Regions from separate parts of the Micromonospora sp. CA-248089 genome, predicted to be linked through region 1. Evidence: predicted binding sites of a transcription regulator. Region 1 holds the regulator's gene; the other holds the start of a gene.

What was found. Region 1 encodes HspR, which represses chaperone genes until heat shock. Its sites were predicted from a motif close to TTGAGTNNNNNNNACTCAA; they were not measured.
Region 2: lon (endopeptidase La) is a predicted target of HspR. The motif match lies at 3,616-3,634, and genes of this name have one in related genera.

Annotation. Positions count from the first base shown of each region.
Region 1 covers NZ_CP192016.1:135,716-145,517, forward strand. The annotation lists gene ACQP26_RS00675 (ABC transporter) at 1-1,287, opposite strand, end outside; gene dnaK (molecular chaperone DnaK) at 1,498-3,360, shown strand; gene grpE (nucleotide exchange factor GrpE) at 3,409-4,143, shown strand; gene dnaJ (molecular chaperone DnaJ) at 4,223-5,410, shown strand; gene ACQP26_RS00695 (heat shock protein transcriptional repressor HspR) at 5,435-5,875, shown strand; gene ACQP26_RS00700 (hypothetical protein) at 6,052-6,258, shown strand; gene ACQP26_RS00705 (hypothetical protein) at 6,318-6,746, opposite strand; gene ACQP26_RS00710 (cation:proton antiporter) at 6,912-8,129, opposite strand; gene ACQP26_RS00715 (cation:proton antiporter regulatory subunit) at 8,135-8,635, opposite strand; gene ACQP26_RS00720 (winged helix-turn-helix domain-containing protein) at 8,717-8,935, opposite strand; gene ACQP26_RS00725 (DivIVA domain-containing protein) at 9,140-9,457, shown strand; gene ACQP26_RS00730 (hypothetical protein) at 9,454-9,708, shown strand.
Region 2 covers NZ_CP192016.1:3,545,542-3,555,343, forward strand. The annotation lists gene ACQP26_RS16915 (DEAD/DEAH box helicase) at 1-1,184, shown strand, start outside; gene lon (endopeptidase La) at 1,257-3,593, opposite strand; gene ACQP26_RS16925 (histone-like nucleoid-structuring protein Lsr2) at 3,828-4,175, shown strand; gene ACQP26_RS16930 (hypothetical protein) at 4,382-5,686, opposite strand; gene ACQP26_RS16935 (hypothetical protein) at 5,941-6,807, opposite strand; gene ACQP26_RS16940 (DICT sensory domain-containing protein) at 6,915-8,006, shown strand; gene ACQP26_RS16945 (helical backbone metal receptor) at 8,033-8,755, shown strand; gene ACQP26_RS16950 (CBS domain-containing protein) at 8,780-9,478, opposite strand; gene ACQP26_RS16955 (hypothetical protein) at 9,696-9,802, shown strand, end outside.

The DNA.
Region 1 (9,802 bases):
CGTGTACGCGTTTTCGGCCGCCTCGGCCGCCACCCCGCGCAGCAGCGTGACGAGCTGGGACTCGATCGCGGTACGCAGTTCCGCGGCGGGAGCGGGCCGTCCGGTGACCGCCGCGACCACCCGGTCGCGCAGCCGCCCGATGCGGGCCTCCAGCCCGCGGAAGAAGTCGCCGGTGCCGATGAACTCCTGCCAGCGCGCCAGCACCTCACCGCGCAGCAGCCGGCCGTCCTTGAGCCCCTGGTCGACGCTGCGCTCCGCGCTGCGGTACGCGGCCTGGACCCGCTCGTCCAGCGCGTCGGCGGCGGTGACCTGCTCGTCGGCGGCCTCGGCCAGCGCCTCCACCACCGGGTGCAGCGCGGCCAGCGCGCCGTCGAGCGTCTGCCGGACCACCGCGGCGCGGGCCTCGGCATCGGCGGCGAGCCGGGAGAACCAGTCGCTGAGCGGTGCGGTGATCCGGTCCGGCAGCAGCCCCTGCCCGTCCACCCAGGTCTCCGGCAGCACGAACAGCGGCGCGGCACCCAGCTCCTGCTCGGCGAGCATCTCGGACAGGTGGGCGGCGACCTCGTCGGCTGCCTCCGGGGGGACCCGGTCCAGCACCATCGCCACGGCGGTGCCCCGGGCGCGGGCGCTGCGCAGCAGCTCCCAGGGGACGGCGTCGGCGTACCGGGCGGCGGTGGTGACGAACAGCCAGAGGTCGGCGGCGGCGAGCAGCTGACCGGCGAGCGCCCGGTTGGCGTCGACCACCGAGTCGATGTCCGGCGCGTCGAGGAAGGCCAGGCCGGGCGGCAGTGCCGGCGCGGTGACCAGGTGCAGGGTGCCCGGCTGCTCACTGGGCTCGGTGGTCCGGGTCAGGCCGGGCAGCAGGTCCCCCTGCCGGAACCAGGCCGCGTCGGTCGGGCTGCACACCAGCACCGGGGAGCGGGTGGTGGGGCGGAGCACGCCCGCCGCGCTGACCCGCGCCTTGACCAGGCTGTTGACGAGCGTCGACTTGCCGGCGCCGGTGGAGCCGCCGACGACCACCAGGAGCGGGGCGTCGAGCCGGGCCAGCCGGGGCAGCAGGTAGTCGTCGAGCTGGTCGGTGACGCTCGCCGCGGCGTGCCGGGCCGGCTCGGCCGAGGGGAGGGCGAGCGGGAAGCGGGCCGCATCAATCGCCGCCCGCAGGCCGGAGAGCGCGGCGGGCAGGCCGTCGGCGGCGTGAGCAGGCTGGTCGTCGCCGGTGGTGGCTCCGGTGCGGGCTGCGACGGCGGGCGCGCCGGCACGGGTGGCGGAATCGCCATGCGTCGTCACCGCTAAAGCGTGCCCGACCGACGCAAGGTAAGACAACCGGACAGTAGTAACGGTCGGGTTGCGCCGGGTCGGCTCAACCTCGACTTGCGGATTGGCGATCGCGTGGCACTATTGAGTCAAGTTCACTCAACTTATGGTGCGGTCGCTTCCGGGCGACCCGCCGGGCAGGCCGTCTGACCTGCTCACCCGTTACGAAGCGAGGAAGCGAACATGGCACGTGCGGTCGGCATCGACCTCGGCACGACGAACTCCTGCGTCAGCGTTCTCGAGGGCGGTGAGCCCACCGTCATCGCCAACGCCGAGGGCTCGCGTACGACTCCCTCGATCGTCGCGTTCGCCCGCAACGGCGAGGTGCTCGTCGGTGAGGTCGCCAAGCGCCAGGCGGTGACCAACCCCGACCGGACCATCCGGTCGGTCAAGCGTGAGATCGGCACCAACTGGACCGTCGACATCGACGGCAAGAAGTACACCCCGCAGGAGATCTCGGCGCGCACGCTGATGAAGCTCAAGCGGGACGCCGAGGCGTACCTGGGCGAGCAGATCACCGACGCGGTGATCACCGTCCCGGCCTACTTCAACGACGGGCAGCGTCAGGCCACCAAGGAGGCCGGTGAGATCGCCGGCTTCAACGTGCTGCGGATCGTGAACGAGCCGACCGCGGCGGCCCTGGCGTACGGCCTGGACAAGGGCTCCAAGGAGCAGACCGTCCTGGTCTTCGACCTCGGCGGCGGCACCTTCGACGTGTCGCTGCTGGAGCTGGCCGAGGGCGTGGTGGAGGTCAAGTCCACCAGCGGTGACAACCAGCTCGGTGGTGACGACTGGGACCAGCGCATCATCGACCACCTGGTGAAGACGTTCCGCGGCGAGCACGGCATCGACCTCTCGCAGGACAAGATGGCCATGCAGCGGCTCAAGGAGGCCGCCGAGAAGGCCAAGATCGAGCTGTCCGCCGCGACTACCAGCAACATCAACCTGCCGTACATCACCGCCGGTTCGGCCGGCCCGCTGCACCTCGACGTGACGCTCAGCCGCGCCGAGTTCCAGCGCATGACGCAGGACCTGCTGGACCGCTGCAAGGGCCCGTTCGAGCAGGCCGTCAAGGACGCCGGCATCAAGATCTCCGACGTCGACCACGTCATCCTGGTCGGCGGCTCGACCCGGATGCCGGCCGTGACCGACCTGGTCAAGCAGCTCACCGGCCGCGACCCGAACAAGGGCGTCAACCCGGACGAGGTCGTCGCCGTCGGCGCCGCCCTGCAGGCCGGTGTGCTCAAGGGCGAGGTCAAGGACGTCCTGCTGCTCGACGTGACCCCGCTGAGCCTGGGCATCGAGACCAAGGGCGGCATCTTCACCAAGCTCATCGAGCGCAACACCACCATCCCGACCAAGCGCTCCGAGGTGTTCACCACCGCCGACGACAACCAGCCGTCGGTGCTGATCCAGGTGTTCCAGGGCGAGCGGGACATCGCCGCCTACAACAAGAAGCTCGGCACCTTCGAGCTGACCGGTCTCCCGCCGGCCCCGCGCGGCGTGCCCCAGATCGAGGTCACGTTCGACATCGACGCCAACGGCATCGTGAACGTGCACGCCAAGGACCTGGGCACCGGCAAGGAGCAGAAGATGACGATCACCGGCGGCTCCTCGCTGCCGAAGGACGACATCGAGCGGATGCGCCGGGACGCCGAGGAGCACGCCGACGAGGACAAGCGTCGCCGTGAGGAGGCCGAGACCCGCAACGTGGCCGAGGCGCTCCAGTGGCAGACCGAGAAGTTCCTCGCCGAGAGCGGCGACAAGCTGCCCGGCGAGAACCGCGACCAGCTCAACGAGGCGCTCGGCGAGCTGCGTAGCGCCCTCGGCGGGCAGGACATCGAGAAGATCAAGTCCGCGCACGAGAAGCTGGCGCAGGTCTCCCAGCAGGCGGGCTCGCTGCTCTACGCCCAGCAGCAGGAGGGCGAGCAGACCGCCCCGGGCGCTGCCGGGCCGGGTGCCGGTGCCGGTGCGGCCGGTGGCCCGAAGGCCGGTGGCGACGACGACGTGGTCGACGCGGAGATCGTGGACGAGGACAAGAAGTGACATCCGGTCCCGGACACGATTCGCACGGCAGAGGGATGAGGTAACCGCATGACGGACAAGCCACGCGCGGCCGACCCGGGTGCCACCGGGTCGGCGGGCGCCGGCAAGGACGCCGGCGACGAACCCCGGGTCGTCATCCGTGACAAGCGCAAGCTCGGCAAGGTGACCGAGCAGCCCGCGAACGACGCCTCGGCGGCCGACGCGGCCGCCGACGCGCCCGCCGAAGGGCTGGTCGAGGAGGCCGAGGTCGTGGTCGACGAGATCGGCGGCGAGGCCGAGGTCAGCGGTCCGGCCGTGGTCGACGCGCCCGCCGAGCCGAAGGGCGGGACCGGCACGGACGCGCCGCTCGGTGCCGAGCTGGAGTCGCTCCGCACCGACCTGGAGGAGCGCACCCGCGACCTCCAGCGGGTCACGGCGGAGTACGCCAACTACCGCAAGCGGGTCGACCGGGACCGCAACCTGGTGCAGGAGCAGGCAACCGGGGCGGTGCTCACCGCGCTGCTGCCGATCCTCGACGACCTGGACCGGGCGCGCGAGCACGGCGACCTGGTGGGCCCGTTCGGCAGTGTGGCCGAGCAGCTCACCGGCGCGCTGGCCAAGTTCGGCCTGACCGCGTTCGGCGAGACCGGTGACCCGTTCGACCCGACCCGGCACGAGGCGGTGGCGCACCAGACCTCCGCCGACGTGACCGAGCCGACCTGCGTACAGGTCATGCGGCGCGGTTACCAGCTCGGCGAGCGGCTGCTGCGGCCCGCCATGGTCGCGGTCGCGGACCCGGAGTAGTGCCGACCCGTGACGTCCCGCCCGCCCGCACCGGGCGGGCGGGACGACCGGGATTCGACCCGTGGAAGGGGGTGGACCGGTGAGTTCCAAGGACTGGATCGAGAAGGACTACTACGCCGCGTTGGGCGTGGACAAGTCCGCCTCCTCGGACGAGATCAAGAAGGCGTACCGCAAGTTGGCCCGGGAGTCGCACCCGGACCACAACCCCGGCGACACCGGTGCCGAGGAGCGGTTCAAGACCGTCTCCGAGGCGTACGCGGTGCTCGGTGACGAGAAGAAGCGCCGCGAGTACGACGAGATGCGCTCGCTGTTCGGCTCCGGTGCCTTCCGGCGCAACGCCCGCGGCGGGGGCCAGCCGGGCGGCATGCCGTTCGACGTCTCCGACCTGTTCGGCGGCGGCGCGGGCGGCGGCGACACCCGGTTCAGCGGTGGTGGCTTCACCGACCTGTTCAGCTCGATCTTCTCCGGTGGCGGGGGCGCCGGCGGTCCGGCACGTCCGCGTGGCCCGGCCCGCGGGCGGGACGTCGAGACCGAGGTCGCGCTCGACTTCACCGACGCGGTACGTGGCGTCACGCTGCCGCTGACGCTGCGCGCCCCCGGAGTCTGCGACACCTGCCACGGCAACGGCGCGAAGCCCGGCACCCAGCCGGTGGCCTGCCCGGTCTGTCACGGCGCCGGGGTGACCACCCGCAACCAGGGGTCGTTCAGCTTCTCCGAGCCGTGCCGCAACTGCCAGGGCGTCGGCACGATCGTCGAGGAGAAGTGCCCGGAGTGCCACGGCACCGGCGGGGTCACCAAGACCCGCACGCTCAACGTGCGCTTCCCGGCCGGTGTGGCCGACGGGCAGCGGATCCGCCTGGCCGGCCGGGGCGAGCCCGGCGAGCGGGGCGGCCCGGCCGGTGACCTGTTCGTGCAGGTGAAGGTCCGCCCGGACGAGCTGTTCGGGCGTACCGGGGACGACCTGACCCTGACCGTCCCGATCACGTACGCCGAGGCGGTTCTCGGCACGGACCTGCGCGTACCGACCCTGGACGGGACGGTGACCCTGCGGGTGCCACCGGGTACGCCCGGGGGGCGGGTGCTGCGCGCCCGCGGCAAGGGCGTCGTACGCAAGGACGGCCGCGCCGGTGACCTGCTGGTCACGCTCGACGTGGTGGTCCCGGCGAAGGTGTCGGACGAGGCGCGGGCGGCGCTGGAGACCTTCGCGGCGCAGACTCCGCCCGCCGCGCGGGAACATCTCGACGCGCGGGTACGTCGATTCAGTTGAGGTCGGCAGCGGAGGTGAGCGGGCATGTCGGAGGAGTACGTCGGCTCGGGTGACCCGGCCTACGAGGCCAAGGTCTTGATGATCTCGGTGGCCGCGCGGATGGCGGGGATGCACCCCCAGACGCTGCGCCAGTACGACCGGCTGGGCCTGGTGCAGGCCGGCCGGGCGTCCGGCGGCGGTCGCCGGTACAGCGTCCGGGACGTGGTGCTGCTCCGCGAGGTGCAGCGCCTCAGCCAGGACGACGGGATCAACCTGGCCGGGGTCAAGCGGATCATCGGGTTGGAGCGGCTGCTCGAAGAGGCGCAGCAGCGGGTGGCCCGGCTGGAGGCGGAACTGGACGCCGCGTACCGGCGGATCGCCGAGCTGGAGTCGCTCGGTGGCTTCCCCCGCGGCGATCTCGTACCCACCAACCGCACGTCCACCGCGCTCGTCGTCTGGCGTCCGCGCCGCGCTCCCGACCGCTGACCTCGTACCGGAAGGCCGGCGCGCCCCGCTCCCCTGGGGCGGCGCCGGCCTTCGTCCTTTCCCGGGCCGGTTCGCGGCCCGGGTCAGGGGAATCCGGGGTACGGCGGGGCACTGTCGATTAGGCTTTCCGCAGGGGCAAAAGCCTCATAGCGGACTCCGGGCTGGCGGGGGGAGCCATGGCGGAACCGGCGAAGAAGGTGGCCGAGCGCGCGGAGGAACGGCTGGAGAAGGTGGCCGAGAACGTCCGCGAGCGGTTCGACCGGGTCACCGAGGGACGCTTCAGCGACAAGGTCAAGGAAGGGCGCTTCGCCGACCAGACGGACCACGGTGTGGACCGGGCACGGGACGACGAGCGGCGCAAGAAGCAGGGCGGATCGACCTGACGATCCGCCGACGTGCGGGCCGGGATCCACGGGGGATCCCGGCCCGTTCGTCGTTCGTGTCAGAGGCGGCGGTTCTCGCGGACCAGGCCGCCCTCGCACCAGTCCCGGTAGACGAAGAGGTCCGGCCGGGCGAGCAGCACCCGGCTGTTGTGCGCCCAGTTGCGCATCAGGTCGTCGCCGGACTTCTCGGCCTGCTCGACCAGCTTGCGGAACCGGCGCTTGGGGTGGGCGCGGAAGTTCGTCCGGATGCCGTCGGCGGCGTAGATGTAGAGGCAGTGCAGCGCGAACCGCCGCGCCGGGCAGCCCTGGTCCATCGCCAGGTCGAACAGCGTCTGCACCAGGTGGTCACCGGCGACGAGCAGATCCCAGTCGGGCGGCATCGAGGTCAGCGGCACCGAATCCGGCTGATACGCCCACGAGCGGAGCTCGGCGGGCGAGGGATCGACCGGGTTGGCGAAGCCGCGGAACGTCTCTTCCTGCACGCTCACCGGCCGACCTTCCGCTTGCGCTGGCGGGGGCGCAGGCCACCCGCGGACCCTGGCTGCTGGGCCGAAACGTTAACGCGGTTGGGCGGAGCAGTGGTAGACCTTCCCGGGATCAATTTGACAACGCCGGGCCGGATCTGCCCTCGGCTGATCCGGCCCCGCGCCGTGTCAGTCGCCGGAGCCCAGGGGCAGCGGCGCGGGCGGCCGTGCGGCGGCGGCGCGGCTGCGCAGCCACTGCTTGAACCATCGCGTGTCGGGCAGCCGGGCGAGCAGCGGCCCGGTCACCACCGTGATCAACACGTACGCGGTGGCGAGCGCGGCGAGCTTCGGTTCCACCGGGTAGATGGCCGAGACGGCCAGCCCGGCGATGACGATGGAGAACTCGCCACGCGGGGTCAGCGCCAGACCGGCCCGCCAGCGTCCGGGCTCGGCGATCCCGACCCGGCGGGCGGCCAGGTAGCCGGTGGCCACCTTCGTCGCCATGGTGACCACTGCGAGCAGCAGCGCCGGCACCAGCACCGGCGGCATGTCCAGCGGGTTGGTGACCAGCCCGAAGAACACGAAGAAGACCGCGGCGAAGAGATCACGCAGCGGGGAGAGCAGTTCGGTGGCGTGGTGCGCGACCGGCCCGGACAGCGCGATGCCCACCAGGAACGCGCCGACCGCCGCGGAGACCTGGAGCTTGGCCGCGACGCCCGCGACCAGCAGGGTGAGGCCGAGTACCCCGAGCAGGAGCGCCTCCGGATCCTTGGCGGAGAGCGCGGCGGAGATCAGGTGGCCGTACCGGATCGCCACGGCCAGCACGACGACCACGGTGAACACCGCGATGGCGAGCGCGATGCCGCCCTTCATCAGGCCGACCCCGGCGAGCAGCGCGGTGACCAACGGCAGGTAGAGGGCCATGGCCAGGTCCTCGATCACCAGGACGGACAGGATCACCGGCGTCTCCCGGTTACCCACCCGGCCCAGGTCGCCGAGCACCTTGGCGATCACGCCGGACGACGACACCCACGTGACGCCCGCGAGCACCACCGCCGCCACCCAGCCCCAGCCGAGCAGGAGCGCGAAGGCGAAACCGGGCAGCGCGTTGAAGACCGCGTCGATCACGCCGGCCGGCGCGGCCGACCGGAGGTTGCCCACCAGTTCGTTGGCGCTGTACTCCAGACCGAGCATGACCAGCAGCAGGATCACGCCGATCTCGGCGCCGACGGCGAAGAACTCCTCGCTGGCGTTGAGCGGCAGCAGCCCGCCGTGCCCGAACGCCAGGCCGGCGAGCAGGTACAGCGGGATGGGCGAGACGCCGAAGCGACGGCTCAGCCGGCCGAGCAGGCCGAGCAGGAGCAGCAGCGCACCGACTTCGATGAGCAGGATTGTGGTTTCGTGCATACGCGTCAGCCGTCCGGATCGGTCTCGGCGAGAATCGCGGTCACGCCGTCGAGCCCCTGACGGGTGCCGACCACGACGACCACATCGCCGGCCTCGAACCGGAAGGTGGGTTCGGGCGAGACGTTCACCGCGCCCTGACGCAGCACGGCCACGATGGACGCGCTGGTCCGGGTGCGCGCCTTGGTGTCACCGAGCCGCTTGCCGACGTACTTCGACCCCGCCGGGATGGCGACCTGCTCGGTCAGCAGCCCGGCGGCCTGCTCGCGCAGACCCGAGAGCTGACCCAGCATCAGCGACGCGCCGAGGATGTCGGCGAGCGCCTCCGCCTCGTCGTCGGTCAGGGGTATGTCATGTTGGCAGGAGTCGGGATCGTCCGGGTCGTAGAGGACCAGGTCGCGACGGCCATTGCGGTGGGAGACCACACCGAGCCGGCGGCCGGACTCCGTCATCAGATCATGACGTACGCCGATCCCGGGCAGGGAGGTCTGCTCGACACGTACTCGCACGCGGGTGAGGCTACTCCGGGCGCGCACCTGCCGCGTCCGGGGCCGAACTGCAGACCGGTCGATGTGGCTCGGACGGCTCGTCTATGTCCGTTCGGCCACGAACACGCCGACACCTTCGAGCGTCTCGGTGAGGCCGGTCGCGCGCAGAATCATCATCGCCTTGCCGACGACGGTGTCGGAGACGCCGTACTCCTTGCACAGTTGGGCGCGGCTCGGCAGCTTGGTGCCGGGCGGCCACTCTCCCGAATCGATCTTGCTCTTCAGTTCGTCTGCGAGCACTTGGTACTGCTGCTTGGGCATACACACTCCCCGGATGGCACGCCCATTCGACCATGCACCCACCTCCAACCTCAAGCAATTGTGGGTCGATCGTTGACCTACAACTGGTACCGATTGTAGGTTGCTGACGAACGCTCCCGGATGGCACCTGGAGCTTTCCCGGGTCGGGGCGGGCATCCCCCGTGGCTCGTCCCGACCCCGTCCTCCGCGAGAAGGGACAGCGTCGTGCGCAATCTCCTGCGAATACGTCCGAAGCGGCGGAGCCTCACCCCGCCCAACTCCGCGCCGGTCGGTGCCTACCGCTCCGCGTCGTACCTTCCGCTCCGGCCCTGGCAGGTGCGGGGCCGCTGCTTCGCGACGCGCCGCCGAGGGCTGGACCCCGCCGAGGTCGCCGCGTTCCTCGATCGCGTCGCCGGGGACCTCGCCGCCGCGTACGCCGAAGTCGCCCGGAGTCGTGAGGAGACGGCCCGGATCAAGAGCGCCCTGCGTGAGTGGCAGTCCCGGCAGGCCCCGTCGATGCGCGACCTGGCCGGGCGGCCGTGACCGGGCGTTACGTGATCCATCTGCCGGTGCGTGCGGCCGATCTGGCTCGGGCGAAGATGCTCGGTCGCACGGCCGGACGGTCGTTGGCGTTCCTCGCGGTGGTGGAGCTGGGTGGCATCACCGTCTCGGCCGAGGACGACCAGGCCGTACGCCATTGGGTGTTCTGCGACCGCAAGCTGGACGGCGGCCGGCGTTGCGTGCTGCGCGCCGACCACGAGACCCCGTGCCTCGCGCGCCTGCCACGTCGCTGAGATCTTGGTACGAAAGGGCCCTCGGAGGGGCTGTTTCGTACCAAGATCTCTCTGGCCGGCCCGGCGACTGGTGACCCAGGTCACAGGCGTGGAG
Region 2 (9,802 bases), 3.1 Mb from region 1:
CCCCGGCCGGCCGGCAGACGGTGCTGTTCTCGGCCACCATGCCGGCCCGCATCGACGGGCTGGCCCGGCAGCACCTGACCGACCCGGTGCGCATCCGGATCGAGCGGGAGCGGCCGGTCGCCGGCGAGGCGCCCCGGGTGCGGCAGAGCGCGTACATCGTGGCCCGGGGGCACAAGCCGGCCGCGCTGGGCCGGGTGCTGGACGTGGAGTCGCCCACCGCGGCGATCGTGTTCTGCCGCAGCCGCGAGGAGGTGGACCGGCTCACCGAGACGATGAACGGCCGGGGCTACCGGGCCGAGGCGCTGCACGGCGGGATGAGCCAGGAGCAGCGGGACCGGGTGATGGGCCGGCTGCGCGCCGGCACGGCGGACCTGCTGGTCGCCACCGACGTGGCCGCCCGAGGGCTGGACGTCGAGCAGCTCACCCACGTGGTCAACTACGACGTGCCGTCGGCCCCCGAGTCGTACGTGCACCGAATCGGGCGGGTCGGCCGGGCCGGGCGGGAGGGCGTGGCGATCACGCTCGCCGAGCCGCGTGAGCACCGGATGCTCAAGACCATCGAGCGGGTCACCGGCCAGCGGATCGCCATCGACAAGATCCCCACGGTTGCGGACATGCGGACCCGGCGGCTGGAGCTGACCCAGGGCGCGCTGCGGGAGAGCCTGCTGGAGGACGACCTCGACCCGTACCGGGCGATCGTGGAGTCGCTCACCGACGAGTTCGACCTGGTCGAGGTGGCGCTGGCGGCGGTGAAGCTGGCGCACGAGGCGACGTCGCCGGGCTCGGACGACGAGGAGGAGATCCCGCAGGTCCCGGTCCGGGGCCCGCGCGAGGGCCGGCCGGAGACCGGCGGGCGGGGCGACCGCCGGGGCCCGGGCCGTCCGCGTACCGGCGGGGCGACGCAGGTCTTCATCGGGCTGGGCCGCCGGGCCGGGGTGCGTCCGCAGGACCTGGTCGGCGCGATCACCGGGGAGACCCGGGTCAGCGGCCGGGACATCGGCTCGATCGAGATCGCCGACCGGTTCTCGCTGGTCGAGGTGCCGCAGGGGGTGGCCGACGAGGTGATCGCCGCGCTGCGCGGCACCACCATCAAGGGGCGCAAGGCGACGGTGCGCCGGGACCGGGACGGCGACGGCCCGGGCGAGCGCCGCGACCGCGGCTACGAGCGGCGCGACCGCCGCTGAGCCCGGCGCGACCGGCAGCCGGGTACGACGGCGCCCCGGCCACCGTGGGTACGGTGGCCGGGGCGACTGTCGTCAGGCCGCGGCGAGCGCCGGGCCGTCCAGCGCCTGGGTGCCGATCTCGGCCGGGCGAAGCGCCAGCGCGAGCACGTCCGCCACGTCGGACAGCGTGTGCACGGTCAACGCCTCCCGCACCTGCGCCGGCAGGTCGTCCAGGTCCGGCTCGTTGCGCTTCGGGATGATCACCTCGGTGAGACCGGCCCGGTGCGCGGCGAGCAGCTTCTGCTTCACCCCGCCGATCGGCAGCACCCGGCCGGAGAGCGTCACCTCGCCGGTCATCCCGAACTCGGGTCGTACCGGTCGTCCGGTCACCAGGGACGCCAGCGCGGTCACCATGGTGATGCCGGCGCTCGGGCCGTCCTTCGGTACCGCTCCCGCCGGAACGTGCAGGTGGATCCGCCGCCCGGCCAGGGCGTTCGGGTCCAGCCCGTAGCGCCGTCCGTTCGACCGCAGGTACGACCACGCGATGTGCGCGGACTCCTTCATCACGTCGCCGAGCTGGCCGGTGAGCGTCAACCCCGGCTCACCCTCCATCGTGGTGGCCTCGATGAACAGCACGTCCCCACCGGCGCCGGTGACGGCCAGGCCGGTCGCCACGCCGGGCACGGCGGTGCGTTCGGCCGACTCCGGGGTGAACTTCGGCCGGCCCAGGTAGCGGGCCAGGTTGCCGGCGTCCACGTGCACCGGCACGGGGTCGCCGGCCAGCGCGACTGTCACCTTGCGCAGGATCTTGGCGAGGGACCGTTCGAGCTGCCGGACGCCCGCCTCGCGGGTGTACTCGCCCGCGATCAGGGCCAGCGCCTCGTCGGCGACGGTGACCTCCTCGGCGGTCAGCCCGGCCCGTTCCCGCTGCCGGGGCAGCAGGTGGTCGCGGGCGATGGCGACCTTCTCGTCCTCGGTGTAGCCGTCCAGCGCGACCAGCTCCATCCGGTCCAGCAGCGGGCCGGGGATCGCCTCCACGACGTTCGCGGTGGCGAGGAACAGCACGTCGGACAGGTCGAGGTCGACCTCCAGGTAGTGGTCGCGGAACGTGTGGTTCTGCGCCGGGTCGAGCACCTCCAGCAGGGCGGCGGCCGGGTCGCCGGCGTAACCGGCGGCCAGCTTGTCGACCTCGTCGAGCAGCACGACCGGGTTCATCGAGCCGGCCTCGCGCAGCGCCCGCACGATCCGGCCGGGCAGCGCGCCGACGTAGGTGCGCCGGTGGCCGCGGATCTCCGCCTCGTCCCGGACACCGCCGAGGGAGACGCGGACGAAGGTGCGGCCCAGCGCCCGGGCGACCGACTCGCCGAGGCTGGTCTTGCCGACACCGGGCGGGCCGGCGAGGCCCAGCACGGCGCCGGAGCCGCGTCCGCCGACCACGCCGAGGTTGCGCTCCGCGCGCCGGTTGCGCACCGCGAGGTACTCCAGGATGCGGTCCTTCACGTCGGCCAGGCCGGCGTGGTCGGCGTCGAGCACGGCACGGGCCGCGGCCAGGTCGGTGTTGTCCTGGGTACGCGTGTTCCACGGCATTTCCAGGACGGTGTCCAGCCAGGTACGGATCCAGCCCGCCTCGGGTGAGGCGTCACTGGCCCGCTCGAGCTTGCCGACCTCGCGCAGCGCCGCCTCGCGTACCTTCTCCGGCAGGTCGGCGGACTCCACCCGGGAGCGGTAGTCGGCGGAGCCGTCCGGCTCGTCCTCGCCGAGTTCCTTGCGGATCGCGGCGAGCTGCTGGCGCAGCAGGAACTCGCGCTGGGACTTCTCCAGCCCCTCGCGGACGTCGCTGTTGATCTGCTCGGTGACCTCCTGCTCGGCCAGGTGTTCCTTGACCCAGCCGACGAGCAGGTCCAGCCGGGCGGTGACGTCCGGCGCGGCGAGCAGTTCGGTCTTCTGCGTCAGGCTGAGCCAGGGCGCGTAACCGGCCGAGTCGGCCAGCTCGGACAGGTCGGTCATCCGCTCCATCGCGTCGATCACCTGCCAGGCGCCGCGCTGCTGCAGGACCGAGGTCATGAGCGCGCGGTACTCGCGGGCGAGTTCCCGGGCGCGCCCGGCCGGGGCGGGTTCGTCGAGTGTGGTCGCCTCGACCCAGAGCGCGGCGCCGGGACCGGGCACGCCGGAGCCGATGCGGGCACGGGCGAGACCGCGGACGACCGCCGCCGGTTCGCCGCTGGGCAGCCGGCCCACCTTCTCGATCGTCGCGACGACGCCGACGGAGCCGTACTCGCCGTCGATGCGGGGTACGGCCAGGAGTTCCTTGTCGCCGGTGGCGCGGGCCGCGTCGACGGCGGCCTGGGTGGTCGGGTCGAGGGTCACCGGGATGACCATCCCGGGCAGCAGGACGGCGTCGGTCAGAGGAAGTACCGGAAGAGTTGCCATCGAACACCTGCCATCACGTTGGTTGAGCGTGTCTGGCTCAAGTAACAAAACGTGTCCCTTGTTCCGGGTTGTGACCCACGCCACTCCTCAACGTCGCGCTCCCACGCTCCGTGCCCAATGGCGGCATCCTTTACCGCGACCCGCCGAATGGGAAGAGTCGGCTATTGTTGCGGAATTACCGTGCGGTAGGTCAAACTCTTAGCCACACCCCGCCCGACACAGGGAGTAATGGCGATGGCAAGGAAAGTAATCACCGTTCTGACCGACGACCTCGACGGCGGAAAGGCCGATCGGACCGTCGAGTTCAGCCTGGACGGCGCGGCGTACACGATCGACGTCTCCGACGAGAACGCGGGCGTCCTGCGCAAGGCCCTGGATCCGTACATCAGCGCTGGCAGGCGAATCGGCCGGGGAACGACCGAAGCTCCTCGCGGCGCCCGCCGCACCACCCGGCCGAGCACCTCGGGAATGGACCGCGAGCAGAACCGCGCCATCCGGGAATGGGCCGCCAAGAACGGGTTCGAGATTTCCGAGCGCGGGCGCATCCCGGTGTCGGTGGTCGAGGCGTACAAGAACCGCTGATCACCGCCGGTTCACCGTCGGGCGTCCCGGGGTCACGCTGAGAAATCGGCGCGGCCCCGATCGGCTTTCTACGGTCGGCACTTTCATCCGACCGGATACCGCCGGCATGAAATTTCCTCCGGGACCACGTCCCGCCGTTTCGGTCCGCGCAAACGGCCGCGGCCGCCCGGAGGAGTCCCCCGGACGGCCGCGGCCGTTCGTCAGTGTCAGTTGACCCGGATGCGCACCACGTCGATGGCGGGGGTCTGGTTCGCCCGCTCCATCATCGGGATGCGGTGCGAGCCGTCACCGGCCCAGACCGCGCACTGCGCCACGCCCGACTGGGCCAGGCCCGGGATCTGGATCAGCACGTCGTCCGGCTGGTTGCCGCCCCGGCCGTCCTCGGTGGCGACGAAGAAGGCCGGCACGTCCTGCGGGTTCGGAGGCTGCCGGGTGCTGCCGAGCATCCGGCAGGCGGTGTGGAAGTGACCGCGCACCAGGCCCTCGCCGTTGAGCAGCGAGCTCTCCAGGTAGTAGCCACCCTGGCCGGCGGCGAGGAAGCGGTCCCGCACCAGGTTCTTGGTGGTGACCCGCAGCGTGAACGGTTGATTGCGCCGCACCTGGTTCGGGAACTGCGTGATCAGCAGCGACGGGTTGTTCGCCGCGGCGCCGACCTCACCGAACGCGGTGCTCACGCACCGGTTGCCGTTCTGGAAACCGTCGTGCGCCTGGAGCTGGCTGCCGGAGCAGTCCTTGGCGAGCACGTTCAGGCCGTTGCCGCCGCCGTTGTTCTGGCCACCGCCGTTGTTGTTCCCGCCACCGTTGTTGCCGCCGGTGTTTCCGCCGTTCTGGCCGCCGTTGTTGTTGCCGCCGTTCTGACCCCCGTTGTTGTTCCCGCCGTTCTGGCCGCCACCGGTGCCGGGGGCGTCGGTCAGCGCGCACTGGGCGAGCTGGTCCAGGCCCTGCGGGCGCTGGGCGACCCGGCCGATGGCGGTGGCGATCCGGTTGAGCGCCGCGGTCCGCTTGTCCGCGAGCGGACGCAGGATCGCGTTGTTGATGAAGTCACCGCCGTTGCGGCCCTCCGCCGCGAGCCGCCGGTTCGCATCCGCGATCTGGGACTGCAGCAATGCCAGGGTGCGGTCCACCTCGGCGCGGGCCCGGTCGGGCACCTGCGGCAGCCGGCTGCGGACGTCCGGGCAGGCCACGGTCGGGGTGCCGGCGCCGGCGCCGCCCGCGTTCGTCTGCTGGCACTCGGCCGGCGACATCTGGCCGTCGCCCCAGTGGTTGCGGACCCACCGGCCGTTCTGCCAGGTACGGGTGGTGCTGCCCTGACCGTCCGGGGCGGTCGCCCCCGAGCTCGCGGGCACGCAGGACGCCGACGCGGCGCGGGTGGTCGTCCGCCGGTCCTGGGCGGACGAGATCTGGGTGACGGCGACGATGCCGCCGAAGACCGCGAGCGTGCCGACCACTGCCAGCAACCGCTTGCTCCGCGCGTTACCGGATGACCGGCGCGCCCGTGTGGACCTGCGCATCGAATTGCTCTCCTTCTCGATCCGGTAGTTGACTGGTGATCCCGGCGGACCGACGAATTCGGGGTGTGAGATCACTGCGACGCTCAGTCGCGCGTCAATGGCCGACGGTGCCCTTTCCGCACCGTCTCCGCGCCGTCCGGGCGCGGCGGGGAAGATCTGCGTCCATTCCCGATGAGGTACGGAGCGCCGTCGGCGAAGGTTCAACCGGAGATCGGAAAAAAATCGAAAAGTCGCCGTCCTGGGACGAGGACGGCTCAGTCGGCGCAGAGGTGCTCGAAGGCGAACCCGCCGTCGAAGGAATCCCGCTGCGCGGCGAGCGCGCGTACCCGCCGGAGAAGCTCGTCCCGGTCCACCTCGGACGGTGCGGTGGCGTCGAGGTCACGCAGCCGCTCCCCCAGCGCCGCCACGGCCAGATCCTCGGCGAGCCGCCCCGGATCGACGCCGCAGGAGAAGCCGCGCGAGGTCAGCCGTACCCGCTCCAGCAGGCAGCGGCCGGGCCCCACCTCGGCCCAGGCCCAGCCCTCCGCCGGGCCGCCGGTCCAGCGCACGTGCAACCCGCGCACGATCGGGTCGACGATCCGGCCCGCCACGTACGCCTCGACCGCCTCGACCCGGGCCAGCGCGCCGAGGTCGTTCACCGGCCCGCGACGGCCGTCCGGCAGCCGGCCGATGATGTCCCGGAAGCCGACCGCGTCACCGGCGTCCGGGTCGGTGCCGTCGGCGTAGGCCCGCGCGTCCAGCACGTACTCGACGAACCGGCGGACCTGTTCCGCGCCGCCCAGCGTCGGCGACTCGACACGCAGCAGCGGCAGGCCCACGGCGGCGCAGACCGCGTCGGTCAGCCGTTCGGCCCGCCGGGCGGGCGATCCGTCGCCGGCGGGCGCGGTGAACCGCACCGCGAAGCGCGGCAGCCCGGTGTCGGCGGCGCAGACCACCAGGTCGAGCGACGCCCGTCCGGCGGTGCTCCACTGACTGCCCGTGACACCCGGCGGGCGGCCCTGCACCAGGTCGCCGAGCCGCCGGCCGGCGTGACCGAGGTGGCCCGCGCGGGTCAGACACGGCGCGGCGCCGGGCGGGATCGGCCGCAGCCAGGACGCGGTCGCGCTGCCTGTGCTCGTCATCTCGCCCCGATCCCCCCTCGTCCGGTCGACGCCCGAGTGTAGGCGGTGCGGCACGCACCCCCCGGCCGACCGGTGCGCAACCGCGCCTGTCCCTCTAGGCTCTGCCCGTGCCCAGCGGACGGACCCCGGAACAGTTCACCAAACGCAGTCTCGTCGCCGTCTCCCACGCCATCGAACGCGCCGCGCTCGCCGAGGCCGAGGACGGCCCACTCGTCGTGCTCGCGCTGTTCCAGCGCCTGCCGTACTTCGCCCGGGAGCGCGAGGTCTACCGGCGCATCGCCGGCCGCGCCGCCGTGACGGTGGTGGCGATGGTCGGCGGGCCGCCGCCGGACCTGCCCGAGGGGATCTACGGGGTGACGCTGGACGAGACGGAGGCGCTGGCCCGGGAGTGGACGGTGGTGGCGCTGAGCCCGCGGTTCGGCGCCACTCTCGTCGCACACGACCGGGCCGAGGTGGCGCCCGCCCCGACGCTCGAGGCCGGCCGGCTGTTCGAGGGACGCTGGGGTTTCCGGCGCGACGAGGCGCTGCACGAGACGATCCGGCTGCGCGAGCAGCTCGCCGAGCGGCTGCCCGCCGCGGCACGCACCGCGCTGGACGAGGCGATCGCCCGGGTGCGGGACATTCCGGCCGGGCCGGGTGAACCGCGCGCCGAGGCGGCGCTGCGGATGCTGGCCCGCCGCGGCGACCGGACCCACCTGCCGGCGCAGCCGGCCGAGACGATGCTGGACGAGCCCGGCCTGGCCCGGTGGTCCGGCGCGGACGGCGTCACCGCCTCCGGCACGCTGCCCGTGGCGCTGATCGGAATCCGGGTGGACGCACCGCCCGGCTCGCCGGAACGCTTCGGCCGCCGCGGCGTCGCCCGGGAGGGGCACGCCGTGCTCACCGCGATCACGGCGGCGCTGCGGCCGGTCGACCGCGCGGTGCGCGTCACCGAGAACGAGTTCCAGCTCGTCCTGCCGGGACTCGACGAACCGGCCGCGCTGGAGGTGGTACGCCGGCTGCACGACGCGATCGGCGCGCTGGCCCGGTCGTACCCGTTCATGGCGTACATCGTGCACGCGGCGGTCGGGGTGACGACCCGGCGGCCGCTGCCCACCGCGGACCTGCGTGCCGCTGTCGACTGGGCGGTACGCAAGGGCCTGCCGGTCGCGGGCCTGCCGCCGGAGAACGCCGACGCAGTGGCCACCCCGGCCCGCTGACGGCCGGTCCGGGGGAAGGAGACGCGGTGCGGGTGGTGTCGCTGGTGCCGTCGCTGACCGAGGCGGTCGCGGCCACCCGCCCGGAGGTGCTGGTCGGTGCGACCGACTGGTGCACCCATCCGGCCGGGCTGGACGTCGCCCGGGTCGGTGGGACGAAGTACCCGGACCTGGACCGGGTGCTCGCGCTGGAGCCGGATCTGGTGCTGCTCAACGAGGAGGAGAACCGGCTCGCCGACGCCGAGGCGCTGCGCGCGGCCGGGGTGCCGGTCCGGGTCACCTTCCCGCGTACCGTCCCGGAGGCCCTCGACCAGCTCGGTGAGCTGGTCGTCGCGCTCGGCGTGCCGGCCGAGCCGCGGTGGCTGCGGGACGCCCGCCACGCCTGGGCCGCGCTGCCGGCGCCCGAACGCGTGCCCACCGCCGTGGTGCCGGTGTGGCGGCGCCCGTGGGTGGTGCTGGGCCGGGACACGTTCGCCGGGGACGTGCTGGCCCGGCTCGGCGTACGCAACGGCTGGGCCGGCGACCCGGAACGCTATCCCCGGCCCGGCCTGGACGAGCTGCGCGCCCGCGCGCCGGAGCTGGTGGTGCTGCCCGACGAGCCGTACCGGTTCACCGCCGACGACGGGCCGGAGGCGTTCCCCGGCGTACCCGCGGCGCTGGTCTCCGGCCGGCACCTCACCTGGTACGGCCCCTCGCTGGCCGAGGCGCCGGCGCTGCTCGCCGCCCAGCTCGCCACCGCGGGCCCCACCTGAGAGGTGAGGCCCGGGTGGCGGCGCTCAGGCGACCGGGGTGGCGTGCACCGGGTCCAGCTCCATCAGCGTGGTGTCGTCCACGTCGTACCCGATGGCGTTGTGCACCGCGACCACGCCCGCCACCTGGGCGGCGAGGCGGCCGGCGAGGTCGACGGCGCTGCGCCGGTCCAGCCGCCCGTCCATGGTGACCTCGCCGCCGCGGACCTGGACCGTGACCAGACCGTCGCGCACGGACAGCACCCGGCGAAGCACCTCGCGCACGACCTCCTCGCGGATCTCCGCGTCGGTACGCAGGTGCACGCGCAGCAGGTCACCGCGGGTGACGATGCCGGCCAGGCGGCCCAGGTCGTCCAGCACGGGCAGCCGCTTGACCGCCTCGTGGTCCATCATCCGGGCGGTCGCCGCGAGCGTGGCCCGCTCGTGGGTGGTGACCGCCGGGGCGGTCATCAGGTCCCGCGCGACGAGCGCGCCCGCCTTCTCCCGCGCGGTACGGCGACGCCGTCCCTCGAAGACCCGCCGCTCGTCCGGGTGGCCGGTCCGCTCCACCTTGTGCAGCAGGTCCGCCTCGGAGATCACCCCGAGCACCCGGCGGAACGAGTCCACCACCGGCACGCCGCTGATCCGCTGCCGCACCAGCACGTCGACGATCTCGCGGTACGGCGTCTCCGCCGTCACCGTGGCGACGTCCCTGGTCATCACGTCTGCCACCTGCCACGTCCTCATCACGACCTCCTCGTGCCGGGTCTTCACCTGCGACGGTAGGCCGCCGGCGTACGCCCTGGTCAGGGGCGGCGGACCGGCCGCGAGGGGCCGACCGGACCGGGTCCGGACGGGACCAAGGACCCGGTCAGGAGGGCACCGCTCGGCCCTGCTCCGGGAGACGGCGCGGCGGTGGAATGAATGTGCCACCGGGAAGCGCGGTGCGAGGCAAGGAAGGGACGTGGAGACAATGACCGCGACAATCGAGCGGACCCCCGCCGTCAAGCGGACCCCCGCCGTCACCACCGCTCCGGCGGCGCACACCGAGACCACCCGCCAGAAGGCCAC